2 regions of the Aeribacillus sp. FSL K6-1305 genome follow, and region 1 is predicted to be linked to the other one. Evidence: a T-box and tRNA genes for the amino acid it is inferred to sense, from the RefSeq annotation. Region 1 holds a T-box; the other holds one or more tRNA genes.

What was found. A T-box is a leader RNA that pairs with one kind of tRNA and senses whether it is charged. The one in region 1 lies ahead of tyrS (tyrosine--tRNA ligase), so its partner is inferred to be a tRNA-Tyr.
Region 2: it encodes a tRNA-Tyr, which carries the amino acid that the T-box ahead of tyrS (tyrosine--tRNA ligase) is inferred to sense. The anticodon was not compared.

The regions. Positions count from the first base shown of each region.
Region 1 is NZ_JBBOQV010000001.1:1,725,531-1,735,085, reverse strand. Features, by position in the region: gene NST97_RS08350 (transglycosylase domain-containing protein) at 1-1,356, opposite strand, end outside; T-box leader at 1,485-1,701, shown strand; gene tyrS (tyrosine--tRNA ligase) at 1,750-3,012, shown strand; gene NST97_RS08340 (IS4 family transposase) at 3,402-4,517, shown strand; partial or broken gene NST97_RS08335 (IS256 family transposase) at 4,820-6,048, shown strand; gene NST97_RS08330 (Eco57I restriction-modification methylase domain-containing protein) at 6,264-7,775, shown strand; gene NST97_RS08325 (IS982-like element ISGth1 family transposase) at 7,779-8,657, opposite strand; gene NST97_RS08320 (hypothetical protein) at 8,947-9,129, opposite strand; gene NST97_RS08315 (hypothetical protein) at 9,234-9,392, opposite strand; gene NST97_RS08310 (transposase family protein) at 9,489-9,555, shown strand, end outside.
Region 2 is NZ_JBBOQV010000002.1:832,708-842,262, reverse strand. Features, by position in the region: gene glmM (phosphoglucosamine mutase) at 1-1,015, opposite strand, end outside; gene NST97_RS13995 (CdaR family protein) at 1,045-2,403, opposite strand; gene cdaA (diadenylate cyclase CdaA) at 2,396-3,214, opposite strand; gene NST97_RS13985 (anti-sigma factor family protein) at 3,371-3,973, opposite strand; gene sigW (RNA polymerase sigma factor SigW) at 3,988-4,551, opposite strand; gene NST97_RS13975 (MerR family transcriptional regulator) at 4,856-5,641, shown strand; gene NST97_RS13970 (tautomerase family protein) at 5,719-5,937, opposite strand; tRNA gene NST97_RS13965 (tRNA-Gly) at 6,446-6,517, opposite strand; tRNA gene NST97_RS13960 (tRNA-Lys) at 6,523-6,598, opposite strand; tRNA gene NST97_RS13955 (tRNA-Gln) at 6,950-7,024, opposite strand; tRNA gene NST97_RS13950 (tRNA-Tyr) at 7,133-7,217, opposite strand; tRNA gene NST97_RS13945 (tRNA-Thr) at 7,230-7,302, opposite strand; tRNA gene NST97_RS13940 (tRNA-Val) at 7,398-7,473, opposite strand; tRNA gene NST97_RS13935 (tRNA-Glu) at 7,475-7,549, opposite strand; tRNA gene NST97_RS13930 (tRNA-Thr) at 7,638-7,710, opposite strand; tRNA gene NST97_RS13925 (tRNA-Asn) at 7,712-7,786, opposite strand; rRNA gene rrf (5S ribosomal RNA) at 7,912-8,027, opposite strand; rRNA gene NST97_RS13915 (23S ribosomal RNA) at 8,123-9,555, opposite strand, start outside.

The DNA of each region.
Region 1 (9,555 bases):
CATTGTTGAACCGTTTGGTCTTAATGCTCTTGTAGCATGGTTTGTCTGCTCCCTGTTATGATCACGGCCGCCAACAAAGGAGATAATTTTTCCAGTTTTGTTTTCGATTAAAACAGCGCCGACTTCAACCGGTTCCTCGATGGTTACGGTCTTGCCTGTTTCAGGATCTTTTTTCTTTTCAAGCTTTGGACTTCCGTAATACTCGTAGTTTTTGACAACCTCTTGCATTTTGTCATAAATTTTCTTGTTAATGGTCGTATGAATGTTGTAGCCGTTTTGTCTCATGTCTTGATCGGCCAGCGCCATGTATCGATTAAACAGCTCTTTATTATTTTTTCGGAGATCCTCCAGCTTGTGACCGTCTTTTTTCGCCAGCTGCTCAGCCAGTATATCCTTCACTCTTTTTTCAACTTCGTATATAATCCAAGGATATTGCTCAATATCAGGTTTTTTCTTTTTGGCTAAATGAGCCTTTAAATCAAACTTAAGTGCTTCTTCATATTCTTTTTTTGTAATATATCCTTCTGCAAACATTTTTCTTAGGACGGTTTTCATTCGGTTTATACCAGGCTGTAAATCTTCTTTTACTTCTCCGTCCTTTGTGAACGGGGTATAAGCAAAAGGATTTTGAGGGAGACCAGCGATAAAAGCTGCCTGCGGTATCGATAAGTCTTTCGCATCTATGCCAAAAATCCCCTGCGCTGCAGCCTGCACGCCTGCAATGTTTCTTCCGGAGCTGTTTCGTCCAAATGATGATACATTTAAATAGGCTTCTAATATTTGATCTTTCGTAAAATATTTTTCTAATCTCAATGCTAGCAGGATTTCTTTTGCTTTTCTTTCAAATGACACTTCGTTGGTCAATATTTGGTTTTTAATTAATTGCTGTGTGAGGGTGCTTCCGCCGGTTCTGACAGGAGAGTTTGAGAACTCCTGGAAAATCGCCCGCATGATCGCCTTTGGGACAATCCCTTTATGCTCGTAAAAATATTCGTCCTCCACTGCAACAATTGCATGTTTTAAATGCTCGGAAATTTGATCAATTTTGATTTTTTCACGTTCAAGATCTGTGCGAATTTTCCCTAAATAGACATTGTCTGCAAAGTACACTTTCGTTGTTTCAGAATAATCGTAAATGTCTTTTTCCAATTCTTTTTCGGAACGGATCGGCTCATCTTTTACAAGCGATGCAAAATAACCAGCTCCTAATCCTCCGATAAAGGAGAAGCCTATTAAACCGATAACCAATAGTAAAAGAAATAAGTTCCATGTTACGTTATAGGCAATGACCATTTTTTGCTGGTGCTTATGATAAAAGGAGCTTACCTTCCTAAAAAATTCGTACCATTTCTCCATTTTTCATCATCCCTCTACAAAATCTAGTTTATTATAGCATATTTTTTTCTCCGGTTGACGCCCTCTGTTCTAATCTTAGTTGACAAAGGATGTCAATTATGCTAAAAATGTTTATTAATGAAAAAAATACTTGAGCGTTGATTGGAGAAAGTAGCAGGCATTTCCCTGTTTCAGAGAGCTGATGGCCGGTGCGAATCAGCACATAAATGCTTTGTGAATTACCTCCATGAGCATTCTTTGTGAAAGTGAAGTAGCAAAGGACGGTTTTTAGCCGTTATCAGAATGAGTGAAGAACATGCAAATGTTCTTAAGCAGGGTGGTACCGCGTAATTATACGTCCCTTCATGAAGGGGCGTTTTTTATTTGGATAAAATTTGAAAAGGAGTGGGTTTGATGAATGCTTTGCTAGAAGATTTAAAATATCGCGGACTCATTAATCAAGTAACGGATGAAGAAGGATTAGATAAATTGTTGTCAGAGGAACAGGTGAAGCTGTACTGCGGTTTTGACCCGACGGCAGACAGCCTTCATATCGGGCATTTGCTGCCGATTTTAACGTTAAAAAGATTTCAAGAGGCAGGTCATCAACCGATTGCTCTTGTTGGCGGCGCAACAGGCTTGATCGGCGATCCAAGCGGAAAAAAACAGGAAAGAACATTAAATGAAAAAGAAACGGTGAAGCAGTGGTCAGAACGCATTAAGGAACAGCTTTCCCGCTTTTTGGATTTTGAAAAAGAAGGGAATCCGGCCATTTTGGCCAACAACTACGATTGGATCGGGCCATTGGATGTCATCACATTTTTGCGCGATATCGGCAAAAGCTTTGGCATAAACCATATGCTGGCGAAAGAAACCGTGCAGTCAAGAATTGAAACGGGCATTTCCTTTACGGAATTCAGCTACATGATTTTGCAATCGTACGATTTTTTAAAGCTGTACCAAACCTATGATTGCCGCTTGCAAATCGGCGGAAGCGACCAATGGGGAAATATTACGTCAGGACTTGAACTAATTCGAAAAACGGAAGAAAATGCGAAAGCATACGGTCTTACACTCCAGCTCGTCACGAAAGCCGACGGCACAAAATTCGGCAAAACGGAAGGAGGAGCCATCTGGCTCGATAAAGAAAAAACATCGCCTTACGAATTTTATCAATTTTGGATCAATACCGATGACCGGGATGTCATCAAATATTTAAAATATTTTACTTTCTTATCAAAAGAAGAAATTGAACAATTGGCAGAAGAAGTGAAAAATGCTCCTGAAAAACGGTCTGCGCAAAAAGCGTTAGCGGAAGAAGTGACAAAACTTGTCCATGGCGAAGAAGCACTCAAACAGGCAGTCAAAATTTCCGAAGCGCTGTTCAGCGGCAATATAAAAGCTTTAACAGCAGAAGAAATAAAACAAGGCTTTAAAGATGTGCCTTCGTATGAAACGACCGAAAATGAAATCGGATTAGTCGATTTATTGGTTCAGGCGAAAATTTCTCCATCGAAACGGCAGGCAAGAGAAGACATCGGAAACGGTGCGATTTACATTAACGGCGAACGGGTGCAGGAGCTTGATTATATTGTGTCTGAAAAAGACACCATCGAAGGTCAATTTGCTGTGATCCGCCGGGGCAAAAAGAAATATTTCTTAATTCATTTCAAATAATCATAAGCCTCTGCTCACACTTTAGGGGCCTATTAAAATCAATTGGAAAATATACGGGCGAGTGATTCTAAACGACCACCGCTCATACCCGTATTCTATTAAATAGGTCAAAAGCATTCCCCCTTCAATTGAATGGATTAATTTATTCATTGAAGGGGGGTTTTTTCGTACAAAAGAAGCGAAATTTGTCGAAAAATACAGAATTTTGTATGTCAAAAAATGTACCTAAATCTAGCTTTTATAAAGTATCACTAGCATTGCACTAATTAAATCTGATGATTCAAAATACTAAGAATGTTCAATTTTTTATTGATTTCGAAACAAAAAAATCCTTTACAATGGAAGTACAGGTGGTTCCTGTCCAAATCCAATCGTAAAGGATAACCATTATGGACAAGAATACACTAATTTCATCATTTGGTAAATGGGTTTCACCCATAAATATTCAAAAACTTAGCGAACAAGTCAAAGAATTGAAACAGGACTATTACACAAAAAAGCTGACAACAGAAGCCTATATTAAACTTTTATTGGTAGCCCAGCTGCTCGAATTTACGAGCTTAGAGGAAATGAGTGATGCACTTGTAGACGAAGATCTTCAAAAAGCACTCGGATTTGAATCGATAAGTGCCTCTCAGCTATCCCGAAAAAACAATCAGATCCACCCACTAATTCTTGCAAATTTGTTCTTGGATCTTGTTTGGAAAATTCAACGGCACCATTATCAAAACGGAAAGAATATGCCACTGAAAATCATTGATTCAAGTACACTCCCGTTGAATTTGACCCATTATAAATGGGCAAAATTCCGTAAAACAAAAGCTGGTGTAAAGCTACACTTACGGCTCGTTTTCATGGATAAAGACACCGTCTATCCTGAAAAAGCAGTGATTACGACAGCAAAAGAACATGACCGAAATCAACTCGAAGTCCTAGTGGATGATCAAGAAGCCATGTATGTGTTTGACCGCGGTTATGTGGACTATGAACGTTTTGACCGGATGACAGATGATGGCTATTTCTTCGTTTCAAGACTGAAGAAAAACGCAGTCATTCGTGAAGTCTATACATTTTCACTTCCTGATGATTGTCACGTTCTATCCGATAAAATGGTCTACATTGGTACCACACAAAATCGTACTGAAAATGTCTATCGTCTACTAGAAGTTATGGACACAAAAGGGAACTTACTTCGTTTCATCACCAACCGATTTGATTTAAAACCAGAAGAGATAAGTGATATTTACCGATCTCGCTGGGCTATTGAACTCTTTTTCAAATGGCTCAAGCAACACGTAGAAATTAAGCACTTTTATGGAATGAGTGAAACAGCTATTCAAAATCAAATTTTCTTAGCCCTTATCACGTATTGCTTACATGTTCTCATTCAATTGGAGATGAAAAGTAAGAAATCCCTACTTCGAATTACTCGTTGGTTAAAGAGAGCTCTGTGGAAACCAGCTTATGTTTGGTTGCGAAAATTTGATGGGCGAGCCAGTCCATAATCTCCCTTTTGTCGTTGTCGCTCTGGTTTAACTGTATATATTTACCAAATGGGCAGTGCCACCTTTCTTTAGGTTTTGTCTTTTTGGCACAAATTCACAAAAATTAATTAACAGAAAATTCTAACTATATTTATGCAATGCTAATGATTTTAAATAGTTCCTGATAGAATTTATAAAAAACTTTTGGGGAGTTAAGTCCATATAATTGTGTAAAAAGGGAAATAGAAAAAGAGCCATGTTGCTTCCCCTTTGGTAGTATAAACAGTGGACCAAAAACACTAAACATAAGGAGGAATGCAACCATGGCTCAATATCATATTACCCTAAATGATGAACTTTTGCACGGGTTATTCACCAGAGATGAAGGATTAGCTAAGCTATTGGAACAAGTCCTCAATCAAATCCTCGAGGCGCAAGTAGAAGAACAGCTGGGAGCTCGCCGTTATGAACGAACGGAAGAACGAAAAGGCTATCGAAACGGTTCGTATCCACACCAGCTGACGACCCGGGTGGGACGGTTGACCTTGCGCGTTCCACGGACAAGAGATGGGGAGTTCTCTACGGAACTGTTCTAACGGTATCAACGGAGCGAACAAGCACTGGTACTGGCACTAATGGAAATGGTGGTAAACGGGGTGTCTACCCGAAAAATCACTCAAATCACGGAGGAATTATGCGGCACTTCGTTTTCCAAGTCGACGGTCTCCTCGCTGTGCAAGGGACTGGATCCGATTATCCAAGACTGGAATTACCGTTCCCTTCATGAACACGTGTATCCGTTTGTGCTAGTAGATGCTATTTATACGAAAGTCCGGGAGGATGGACGATTACGCTCCAGAGCCGTGTTGATCGCTACAGGAGTGAATGAGGAAGGATATCGAGAAATTCTTGGCCTGCAAATCGGAAACAGTGAATCGGAGTCCAGCTGGAGCGAGTTCTTCGGATGGCTGAAAGACCGGGGACTCCGGGGAGTGGACTTGATCATCTCGGATCAGCACGGCGGGCTGGTGCAAGCCATTGAAAAGCATTTCCAAGGCGCTACATGGCAACGATGCCAGACACATTTTATTCGCAATATCCTCGATGCCGCACCAAAGTATATGCAGGATGCCTTGCTCGAGGAGATTCGTGGGATTCTTCATGTAAGCAAACGGCCCGGCTGTTATTGGAACAAGTGCTGGCCAAATGGGAAGAAAAAGCCCCAAAAGCCATGCAAATCCTCGAAGAGGGATTCGAAGACGCCACCGCCGTATTGGACTATCCGGACCGTTATCGTCGGCGTCTGCGTACGACAAACGGAGTGGAACGGCTGAACGAAGAAATTCGCCGCAGAGAACGGGTCATCCGCATCTTTCCGAACCGGGAATCGGTGTATCGCCTCGTTGGTGCCGTGTTGATCGAAATCGATGAGAAATGGATGTCGGGACGTAAATACTTAGATATGTCCGAATATTGGCAGTGGCGGAAAACGAAAGAGCAAGAAGCTCGATCGGTGAATCAGGAGGCTCCGGCGATCAAGAGAGTGGGATAACCTCTATGCCGTGTCAAGGAGAACGTGGAATACCGGAGCGAAGCGAGGATATGCCGCGAAAGCTCCTTGACACGCCTGTTCCTTGACAACATGATGTTTTGTCCGGAAGGCGACTGGCAGGGAGACTTGCCGGACTTACCTACTATACGTCAAGTCATCAGGTCCATGTTGTCTATCAAAGGGGAATTACACAATAATTTGGACTTGACCCTGCAGTGCTGGGATTAATCTTTGAAAAAATTAATGGTTATAGGGATGGCTCATACTTTACACCTGGTCACATCACAATGTATATGAGCAGATATATTATTAGAAAAGCTGTGGTTGATAAGATAAATGAGGTCAAAGGTTGGAACTGTAAAGATATTTACGAGGTTCAGTTTAGAATTACATCGTTAGATGAAGCAAAAGAAATTAGTGGAATTATAGACACTATTAAAATTTGTGATCCTGCGGTTGGATCAGGACATTTTCTTGTTTCAGTGTTGAATGAACTTATCGCTATTAAAAGCGAACTTAGAGTCTTAATTGATACTGAAGGGCGATCAATGAATGATATTCGTTGTACAGTTGTGAATGACGAATTAGTCATTCAAGATATGAATGGTGATAATTTTACTTATAGAAAAGGAAATCCAGAATCTGAACGTATTCAAAAAGCAATTTTCCATGAAAAAAGAAAATTAATAGAAAACTGTCTATTTGGTGTAGATATTAACCCTAACTCTGTTAATATTTGTCGCCTACGTTTGTGGATTGAATTACTTAAAAGCTCTTACTATTATCATGATGAAGAATCAAATACACAGCAATTAATCACATTGCCTAATATTGATATTAATATCAAGGTTGGTAATAGCTTGCTTCATAAATTTGGCATTCACGATAGTTTAGATAAACGGTTTTCTGAATTGAAAAATTATACACAACTTGTTTCTGAATATAAGGGTGCTAATGACAAACGGAAGAAACAAGATTTGATGAAGCAGATCGATGAAATTAAAAAGCGGTTCTTATCCAGTATTGAAACACCTGAATCACGGCGTGTAAAACGATTAAATCGCAAATTAGCACTAGTTGGGCAAACCAATTTGTTTGCTTCGGATGAAGATGTAAAAAAACAACGTAAAGAATTTGCTGAAATTGAGAAGAAACTTAAAGAAGCAATTGCTGACTTGGAGTATTCGCGTCAAAATCCTCTGTTCCGTAAAGGCTTAGAATGGCGAATGGAATTTCCTGAAGTTCTAGATGATGAAGGTAACTTCGTTGGTTTTGATGTTGTAATTGCTAATCCACCATATATATATTCGTCTGATGGTGCTTTTAGTGAATCTGAAAAACGGTATTTTGAAACAAAATATCCTCTTTGCAAGTATCAAGCAAATACATTTGGTCTTTTTTTAGAACTGAGTTTTAAAATTTTAAGAAAAAATGGATATTGCTCAATGATTATTCCAAATACTTTCCTTACAATTGGTCAATACGATACATTACGTCGATATATCTTGGAACACACAGGCGATGTATTCATTATAAATTCCCATGATAAGATTTTTGAAGATGCATCGGTTGATAATTGCATTGTAAACTTTAAAATGTCATCTCCTAATACAGTTGTTTTAGCGGAACTAATAAATGAAGAAGTATGTATAGTTAACAAAGTTACGCCAGATCAGTTATTAAGATTCAGTGTTATTAATATTTCTTCAACCCGTGGTGCTAGTTGAGTCTTAACGCTCAACTAGCCCAAGAACAACAAGGGAGTAAGCCAGTAAAATACCATCCAGTGCCGTTTCAAATCCAGAAACCGAGTTCGCTCGAATCTCGGTGATCCGATACGAATCGACTAAAATCGAAAACACGGTTTCAATCACTTTGCGTTTTCGTTTCATCCACTGTTTCCATGCGTCGGATTGGAGAATTCGCTGATTTTTTCGAACGGGCGTCCAAAAAGCGACTTGATGCTCTTCGTACAGCTTCTTTTGCAGTTTTTGGCTGATGTACCCTTTGTCACCTAGGTTATATGGATGTGGAATTTGCGTCATGACGGTTTCAGCGGCCACCCGGTCGTGACAAGACGCTTCGGTGACAACATATCCCATCGGAAGCCCTTGGTCGGTGACTTGCAGGTGAAGTTTCAACCCATAGAAAGTGATCCTTTTGGAAGCACAATAGCCAATATCCGCAATTCCACGAAACCGTTTGGCGCGATACATTCGAGCTGAATGACACAGCTCGATCGGCAAACTGTCCACGACCGCATACGCATGGTGTTGTCCACGCTTGGCCAGCTGGTGCCGCATCCACTTGATCGCAAAGCCAAGCGCTCGGCAGCGACGGTTGTATCGAGAACGTTCAGGGAACAAGTCCTTGGAAAACAAATTCCCGATCACAAACCGGTGCCAAGCCCGTTCGGAAGTGAAGCCTAACAACTTTCCAAGGACATGGACGGCGATGATGACCTCGTCCTTCTGTTTCAACAAATGAAGATTTCGACGTTGAAGATGAATCTGGATACTCGATAGTTGAGCTGATACAAAACACAAAATCGATACATATTGTTTTTGAAGTTTGGCTCGATCTGTTGTAAAATGAAAGTGCTCTTGCATGTGAATTCTCCTTTTAAATGTTTGGTCGCACTTTCATTTTAAGGAGATCCTCATGCAAGGGCTTTTTTTATGCTTGTCTGATTTTATCTAGCACCACGGGTTTTAAATATCTTCTTAGGCTCCTTTAAATTTAATTCAGGAGTAATTTACACTATTCGGACAGCCCCTCTTAAAAATTAGATTTTTCGATAATCCTCTCTAGCTCCTAACCACTCTTTCCCATATTGATATAATGTTAAAGCAGCACCGAATGGACCTACTTTAACGGCACCTCCAACAACTTTTTTAATTAAAGCCAACTCAATAGATTACCAGCTTTTAACGCTTTTATTATATCATCTGCAAAACTTGCTACTCCAAAAGTAACCAAATCAAGCTCTTTACCCCTTAACCCATCTGCATGTCCTTGAAATCTAATAAAATTAGAATTATTTTTTCTTGTGTCTTTATAGTAAGGTTTTTGCCCAGCCATAATTGCTGTCGCCTTACTGTCAGAAAACACTCTATATCTAACATCTGCTACGTAAGATCCACCATCAGTATAATAATAATTTACTGCAAAAACACGGTTGCTTTTCAAATTACTACTATTGTTATACTAGTATCAATAAGAATCTTTTCACCTTCTTCTGATTCCACTTCAATCTTATCAGAGTCTACTTCAGAAACAATAGTAGTTCCTTCATCTATCAACAATTTATTTTCTCCATCAACTTTATAAAAAATTTGATTCATCACCACATTTTGTGATTTAACCTAAAAAATAAGGAAAACACTCACGAATTCCTGGCAATAATGTTAGCGTCACTTAACATAACAGGAGGTTCTAAAGTGTTTTCCGTATCACTAGATTTGCCAGAATTTGAAGTTGTTAAACAAGTGTTTCTTGAAGATTGCA
Region 2 (9,555 bases), on a different contig from region 1:
CCGTCGTATTGTAGTCAAGAAAAATAATATGTCCGGATTGCTCTCCACCTAAATTGTAGTTGTTTTTCTTCATCGCTTCGACAACATAGCGATCGCCGACAGCGGTTTGAACGCTTTTTAGTCCATTTGCCTCCAAAGCTTTATAAAAGCCTAGGTTGCTCATAACTGTCGATACAACAGTGTCCCCGTTCAGCATTCCCTGCTCTTTTAAATATTTGGCGCAAATAAACATAATTTGATCCCCATCAACAATTTTTCCGTTCTCATCAATGGCAATCAAACGGTCCCCATCACCGTCAAACGCTAAACCTATATCTGCTTCTTTTTCTTTCACAAATTCCGCTAACGTTTCTGGATGAGTAGACCCAACCCCATCGTTAATATTCAGACCATTTGGAGATGCACCGATTGTCGAAACATCTGCATCCAAGTCGGCAAAAAGATGTGTAGCTAGTGATGATGTGGCTCCGTGCGCACAGTCCAAAGCGATATGTAAACCAGTGAACTCTTCGTCAACCGTCTGTTTTAAATATTGCAAGTATTTTTGTACGCCTTCAAAATAATCACTCACTTGCCCCAGATCAGAGCCGGTCGGTCTAGGAAGGTTATCTTCTTCTTGATCGAGCAGCGCTTCAATTTCTTCTTCTTGTTCATCGGAAAGCTTAAAACCATCAGGGCCAAAAAATTTTATTCCGTTATCTTGAACAGGATTATGCGAAGCGGAGATCATGATGCCTGCTTCGGCTCCTAATGCCTTTGTCAAATAAGCAACACCTGGTGTGCTAATGACTCCAAGCCTCATTACCTCGGCGCCAATGGAAAGAAGCCCGGCAACTAAAGCACCCTCAAGCATATGACCTGAAATGCGGGTATCCCGGCCAATCAACACTTTTGGTCTATTTTTATCTTTTGTTAACACGTACCCGCCAAAGCGTCCTATTTTAAACGCCAATTCAGGAGTGAGTTCACTGTTGGCAACTCCTCTTACTCCGTCTGTACCGAAATATTTTCCCATGAATCATCGCTCCTTTTAAAAAATATCACTTAATTTGAAGCTTCTTCAGCAGACTTTTTCTGTTCAGATGGTTCAACTGAATCGTTATTTTCTTCTATTTGATTTCTTCTTTCATTATCTGCTTCTTCCAACGAGTTTTCTTTATTGGATAAGCGAATCTTCACTTTTTCACTCGATAAAACTGTCGAGAGGTTGTAACGGTTTTTGGCCTCCACATTTACTTCATGTTCTCCTTCATCTAACCCTGCAACATTCACATACAATTCGATATCAGATTCTTTTACGTTTTTCAAAACACTGTCTTTTCCTCGCAAAACAACATCCAGCTTTCCTGTATCCGGATCAATAAATTCAATTTCCTGATTGTTTCCTAAACCGATGACTTTGATCGGCACCTGTTTAAACGTCTTTTCTTCTCGTTTTTCAATATCTATTTTAATTTGAACTTTATTCGGGACAACGTTTGTCACTCCATCCGGAGCCGGAACATCAGCTTCAACTGTCGCATTTTCTTTGATTTTGCTTAAGTCGACAGATACATCATCAATAGACTCTATTTGCTCTAGCACATCCTTTGGACCATAAATTGTCACTTGGCTAGGGATCGATTGAATCGATGATATGCTCAGTCCATCAGAAAGCTTTCCTGTTGTTTTGATTTTTAAGGGTACAGATTTCGATTTCGTTGGGCTTTCTACCGGCACTGTTACGGTAACCGCTGACGGTTCGATTGTAACAGGCAGGATGTTCCCATTTGCATCGTATACTGCCACTTTTGACTTCTGTACAACTGTTCCATCAGCACCTTCCAAACTTACTGTTGCTTTCACAACAGCTACAGCATCAATATGCTCTTTTGCGCCTGTAATTTTTACACTGTCCGGTTTAACAATCGGACGCTCCGCAATGTAGCCTTCCTTCATTTTGTTTTTATTAATAACATCCACTTCAACCGGAAAATTTTCAGATACCTTTTCATGAATACCTACTGTAATGACAGCCGGATCAATGTCAACCTCCAATTGGTCAGACAAGTTTTTATGTTTCAAACGGACACTGTGCGTGCCAACTGATAAATCCGTTAAATCTGCAAAAATTTCAAAGTCCTTGACTTGTTTTGTCGTAGTGACAATACTTTTGGGCCCTTCAATCGTAACGGTGACGGTTTGGGGAATACCGGTGACAACAAATGCACGGTCGTCATAGTATACGTTTACGGGCACATCTGTAATTGTAGCTGTTTCGGTTGTGGATGGCGACTGAAATATATTGTATTTTTCTTCATTATTCGAAGCAGGCGATTCTATATTCACTGAAGCATATAGCATGAGCGCTAGCAACAATGCAATGATGCGCATAAACCAGTTGCTATTCATTAATTTATCCATTCTTTTTCACCCTCCATTGCCAGCGGCTAGAGGAAGCAGCTTTCGTACGGTTAAACTCAGCCAAGAGCATCTCCTTTAACGTTTCTGGAGTTAAATGTCTATGCAGCTCACCATCCTTGGCAATCGATATACCGCCTGTTTCTTCAGAAACAATGATAGTTATACTATCGGTTACTTCACTAATTCCCACTGCAGCACGATGGCGTGTGCCCAGCTCCTTCGATATAAATGGGCTTTCGGAAAGCGGCAAATAACAGGCAGCAGCGGACACTTGATCTTTTTGTATAATAACTGCACCATCATGTAAAGGGGTATTGGGGATAAAAATATTAATTAATAGTTCAGCAGAAATATGGGCATTTAGCGGTATACCGGTCTCAACATAATCCTCCATTCCTATTTTTCGTTCAATCGAAATGAGAGCACCGATTCTCCTTTTCGCCATATACTCAACAGCTTTTGCTATTGCTTCGGTCATGTTTGTTTGCCCATCATCTTCCTGGCTAGCTGCCCTTGCAAATAGACGCCCCCTTCCTAATTGCTCAAGGGCTCTGCGAAACTCCGGCTGGAAAATAATGATGATAGCCAAAAAACCCCAAATCAACACTTGGTCCATTAACCATTGCAAAGTATTCAAGCCTAAATATTGGCTTAACACTCTAACGATAATGATTACGATAATTCCTTTTAAAAGCTGAACAGCTTTCGTTCCACGAATCACCATAATCAATTTATAGATAACGAACCAAACGAGGAGAATATCAATGACATCTATGAGGTAATGCAAAAGAGAAAAATCCCCTAAGGTCATATTGTTTTCCTCCAATAGTTCATCAAATCGCGATTGATCTATTCTAATCAAACTTCTAGGTTTGAAAATCTCTCTAATCAAAATTCCACTTTATTATATCATAACTTTTCCTAAATGCACTTAAACATAAAAATAGACCATCCTACTAAAGATGGCCTATTGTTTAAAAACCTCTGACAGAGTCGATTTTACTTCATACCACAGCCACTCAAACAATTCGTTTATTTCCTCAACCTCTCCGGTAACTTGACCGGCAGAAGCCAAATATTGGTCTCCGTTAATCACCGTTACATTTCCTTCAACTTTTCCTTCTATTTTAATATCACCGTTTTTAACAGTAATATCACCTTTCACCGTTTCTCCTTCAGGCACAATAACAGTACGGTTGTCAACAACCAAATTATCATACTTTGTTACGCTGAATTGGCTTTCTTCATAAGAAGCAAATAAACTTCCAGTCATTAGAATAACAAATAGTGCAGCGGCTGAAAAGAAAGGATGATTTCGGAACCAGCGTCTAGTTGAGACCGTACGCTTTTCTTTCGGCAATTTTTCTAACACCTTTTGCGTAAAATCTGTCGGTGCTTCAACATGTGAGATACTCTTGACAAACGCTACAGCTTTTTCCAATTCTTGATAATGTGCTTTACAATCCTCACAAGATTGCAAGTGTTTTTTTAACTCACGGCCTTCATCCTCATGCAAATCCCCGTCCAAATACTTATGGATCATCTCCACTACATGCTTAGGACATTTCATCTTACTCACCCCAATCACAAATGCCTTAATTGTTTGCGTAAAGCCTCCCGTCCCCGGTGTATTCTTGTTTTAACTGTTCCGACTGGAAGTTCCAATATCTCTGCGATTTCTTGCAAGGATAGCTCCTCAATATATCTCAATACGATGACTGATCGATATTTATCCGGCAGTTTTAAAATTTCTTTTTGAATCGTTTCTTGCAGTTCAATTGCTTCAACTTCTTTTTCAGGCATTGCAATATCAGATGATACTTGGGAGTACATTGTTAAGCCATCAGTCCCCGCAACTTCTGCATCTAAATAATAGTCCGGCTTCTTTTTCCGAATACGATCAATCGATAAATTGGTTGCAATCCGATAAATCCATGTAGAAAATTTTTTGTTCATATCAAATGAATGGATGTTCATATACACTCTTATAAATGCTTCCTGTGCTATGTCCTCAGCTTCATGGACGTTTCCCAGCATTCGATAACAAAGTTGAAAAATTTTATCTTTATATAATTCAACAACTTCTGCAAATGCATTTTGGTCGCCTTTTTTAATTTGTTTGATCTTTTTATTTATAAATTCTTCCATTTTTCTACCTCCGCAGTTGCGGGTACATCATGATACGAATTCGTTCCCCAAAGGTTTCATTTTTTTATAAATCTATTCTAGCAAATTTTAGGAACTTATGTTTTCATCTGCAAGAAAAATTTTTTCCTTTTGTAGCAAAAACCTTTCTTATTCCCATTTCTGGGCTTTTTATAAAGAAACGTCCAACTTGTCATAATGAAAAATGACATTACAAATTTTTTCAGAGGGGTTGCACCTCACGCCGCGTTAGGTATTATGATCACAATAGGTTTATAAAGATAAGTGTTTTGGGGGCGATGTTAAAGTGAAGGAAGAGTCTTACTTTACGATTGGCGAATTTTCTAAAAAGACGGGAACAACAATCCGAACATTGCATTATTATGATCAAATTGGACTGCTCAAACCGAAAAAAAATCCTCGTTCTGGACACCGATTATACTCTGCTCATGATGTATTGACACTTCAAAAAATAGTCAGTCTTAAATTTTTAGGATACAGTTTAGAACAAATCAAAGAGTTAATTAATGAAACCAACTTCGATTTAAACTTAAAGGAAACTTTACAGTTCCAAAAAGAAGCGCTTGAAGAACGAAAGGAACATATTGAAGAAGTGCTCAAAGCCATTAAACGAATTCTCACGATTTTAGAAGAAGAAAAAGAAGTGGATAGCAATGTTTTAATGAGTCTTATTCAGAGCATACAAACAGAAAAAGAACAGCGCAAATGGTTAGAACATTATACGTCAAAAGAAGTAGCTGAAAAGCTTTTTGATCAGCCTGAAGAGGTAATGATCTCCCTTGACAAAGAATACATCCAATTATCCCAAGAAACAAAAAGATTGGCAGGAAGACCTGTCGATGATCCTGAGGTAGAAGCGTTAGTCGAAAAATATATGAAAACAATATTAGAATTTATCGGAAAAGAATTAATTAGTGCTATCGGGAATTTAGATGAAGCTGAAATTAAAACTATTGAAAATAAATTGCCATCTCCATTTACACAGGAGGAAGAGGAGTGGCTTCAACAAGTGATGGAACATTATGCGATGAAAGCTGGGCTTCTCCAAGATGAAAATATTGACCGACTTTAGCAAATAAAAAAACTTCACCTCCCCTTTTCCAATTGGGGAGGTCATTTTTTATCTTTGAATTACAGGATGATGGATATTCATTCAGCTCCCATTTTCCCGAAACCTTCCCCAAATTTTATCGAGTGAAGTGTTCCACCGGAAGCCCAATTATCTCTTTCATATTCATCGAAAACTACTGTAACCCATTCTTCTTTCACGTTTAGTATTTGCGCTGCTGCTTTTGTTATTGCCTCAGTAAACTGCTGTTTCTGTTCTGCGGTTCTTCCTTTAGCCAGCTTTACGTTGATAAAAGGCATCGAATCACAACTCCTTTAAGCCGTTTGAATTTATAAATGGTGTCGAAATTTATTCGTCCTCATCCGGATCTGTGCTATTTCAAAAAATGAAACAAGACAGAAGTTTGTCGATATACTTCGTCACAACACCCGTAAAAACCTTTGCTGGGCAGTCATTGTATGCAAAATGTTTTACACAAATCATCCTCTACAGCAACAATCTTCTGGAAAAGAGACTAATTTTTAAAATCAACCAAAAAATCATTTAGGTCATGGTTCCATTTCGGAACAACCGCATTACCAATACTAAAAGGAAAAATACAATTCGCCTTCAATGGTATATCCAAATTTAAAAGGCTGTTATGGGACTAAAAAGGAGAATGCTCCTACATATCATTATTTTGAGATTCAAAAGCGAGGATTAGATATAATCGAAGAATTAGTAACATTTCAAATAAAAAATCCTGACAATTTCTTGTCAGGAATTAAGTTCATCTCATTTTATAAAATTTTCCCTATTGAATTTAAAAGCGGAAGACGGGACTCGAACCCGCGACCCCCACCTTGGCAAGGTGGTGTTCTACCACTGAACTACTTCCGCACAAATGGTGAGCCATGGAGGATTCGAACCTCCGACCCTCTGATTAAAAGTCAGATGCTCTACCGACTGAGCTAATGGCTCATAAAATTTTTTTCTTCTAATCCATTTTAAAATTTGTCAGATGTCCCTTCCTTTTCCGGTCTTTTCGAGGATGTTAGATACGTCGGGACAACTCGTCGCCTATTCGATGAAGCCTTGCTCGTTGCTCTACCGACTGAGCTAATGGCTCATAAAATTTTTTTCTTCTAATCCATTTTTCATTTGTCAGATGTCCCTTCCTCTTCCTGATTTTTCGAGGATGTTAGATGCGTCGGGACAACTCGTCGCCTATTCGACGAGGCTTCGCCCTTTGTAAAATCTAGTTAAATCTTACTTTCTATCTAATATTTTTACAAAAAAAAGAACAGACATGAACTGTCTTTTTATAATAAATGGCTGGGCTAGCTGGATTCGAACCAGCGCATCACGGAGTCAAAGTCCGTTGCCTTACCGCTTGGCTATAGCCCAATATCACCATTCATCTCTTGACTAATTATATTGTACCAATAAAAAAATCACTTTATACAACAATTTGTTGTTTAATGTGATTTCAATGTTTCATAACATTCTTCGGCATGGTGGAGGGGGACGGATTCGAACCGCCGAACCCTAAGGGAGCGGATTTACAGTCCGCCGCGTTTAGCCACTTCGCTACCCCTCCGATTGTAAAAAATGCCGGCGAGAGGAATCGAACCCCCAACCTACTGATTACAAGTCAGTTGCTCTACCAATTGAGCTACACCGGCGCAATAAATACTTTAAATCACACTCAGTTTTTACCTTTGTTTAAATTGTTATGCCAGCCTCATTAAACTTGCTTAAGAAAAGCTTGTTTAGTACATGGTGGAGGATGACGGGATCGAACCGCCGACCCCTTGCTTGTAAGGCAAGTGCTCTCCCAGCTGAGCTAATCCTCCATGGTGACCCGTACGGGATTCGAACCCGTGTTACCGCCGTGAAAGGGCGGTGTCTTAACCACTTGACCAACGGGCCATTTCATTTTCATAACTTAATGACAACCGACATTCGACATTTTAGCACATGGCATAGATAGAAATCAAGAAAAGATTTGCTTTTGAAAAGCTTCCAACCGGGCTCGAACCGGTGACCTCTTCCTTACCATGGAAGTGCTCTACCAACTGAGCTATGGAAGCATGGCTCCGCAGGCAGGATTCGAACCTGCGACCGTTCGGTTAACAGCCGAATGCTCTACCACTGAGCTACTGCGGAATATTTTAATAAACCATATTTTGGTTCACATACAGCTCAATCAGTATATCAAAATGATTTCAAAAGAATGTACTCTTGTATGGTTCTCTACAATAAGCCCAGCTTTCAAAAAGAATTTAAAGGCAGCCTGGCAGCGTCCTACTCTCACAAGGGACAAACCCTCACTACCATCGGCGCTGAAGAGCTTAACTTCCGTGTTCGGGATGGGAACGGGTGTGACCTCTTCGCCATTGCCACCAAGCAGCCTTTTCTGTTTTCCTTCCTGTTGTCAAATGACATCGGAATGTCATTCTTTCAAAACTAGATAACGTTTCTTTCACGAATAGATGCTCTTTCTTGGTTAAGTCCTCGATCGATTAGTATCCGTCAGCTCCACGTGTCACCACGCTTCCACCTCGGACCTATCTACCTCGTCATCTTCAAGGGATCTTACTCGCTTTTCGCGATGGGAAATCTCATCTTGAGGGGGGCTTCACGCTTAGATGCTTTCAGCGCTTATCCCTTCCGCACATAGCTACCCAGCGGTGCCCCTGGCGGGACAACTGGTACACCAGCGGTGCGTCCATCCCGGTCCTCTCGTACTAAGGACAGCTCCTCTCAAATTTCCTGCGCCCGCGACGGATAGGGACCGAACTGTCTCACGACGTTCTGAACCCAGCTCGCGTACCGCTTTAATGGGCGAACAGCCCAACCCTTGGGACCGACTACAGCCCCAGGATGCGATGAGCCGACATCGAGGTGCCAAACCTCCCCGTCGATGTGGACTCTTGGGGGAGATCAGCCTGTTATCCCCGGGGTAGCTTTTATCCGTTGAGCGATGGCCCTTCCATGCGGAACCACCGGATCACTAAGCCCGACTTTCGTCCCTGCTCGACTTGTAGGTCTCGCAGTCAAGCTCCCTTCTGCCTTTGCACTCTCCGAATGATTTCCAACCATTCTGAGGGAACCTTTGGGCGCCTCCGTTACCTTTTAGGAGGCGACCGCCCCAGTCAAACTGCCCACCTGACACTGTCTCCCGCCCCGATCAGGGGCGCGGGTTAGAATGTCAGTACAGCCAGGGTAGTATCCCACCGTCGCCTCAGCGCAAGCTGGCGCTCACGCGTCTCTGGCTCCTACCTATCCTGTACAAGCTGTACCCACATTCAATATCAGGCTGCAGTAAAGCTCCACGGGGTCTTTCCGTCCTGTCGCGGGTAACCTGCATCTTCACAGGTACTATAATTTCACCGAGTCTCTCGTTGAGACAGTGCCCAGATCGTTACGCCTTTCGTGCGGGTCGGAACTTACCCGACAAGGAATTTCGCTACCTTAGGACCGTTATAGTTACGGCCGCCGTTTACTGGGGCTTCGGTTCGCACCTTCAGCTACAGCTTAAGCGCTCCCCTTAACCTTCCAGCACCGGGCAGGCGTCAGCCCCTATACTTCACCTTACGGTTTCGCAGAGACCTGTGTTTTTGCTAAACAGTCGCCTGGGCCTTTTCACTGCGGCTCATCATGGCTTATCACCTTGATGAGCACCCCTTCTCCCGAAGTTACGGGGTCATTTTGCCGAGTTCCTTAACGAGAGTTCTCTCGCTCACCTTAGGATTCTCTCCTCGCCTACCTGTGTCGGTTTGCGGTACGGGCACCTCTCACCTCGCTAGAGGCTTTTCTTGGCAGTGTGGAATCGGGAACTTCGGTACTTCCTTTCCCTCGCCATCACAGCTCAAGCACACGGCAAGCGGATTTGCCTGCTTGCCAGCCCTAACTGCTTGGACGCGCACATCCAG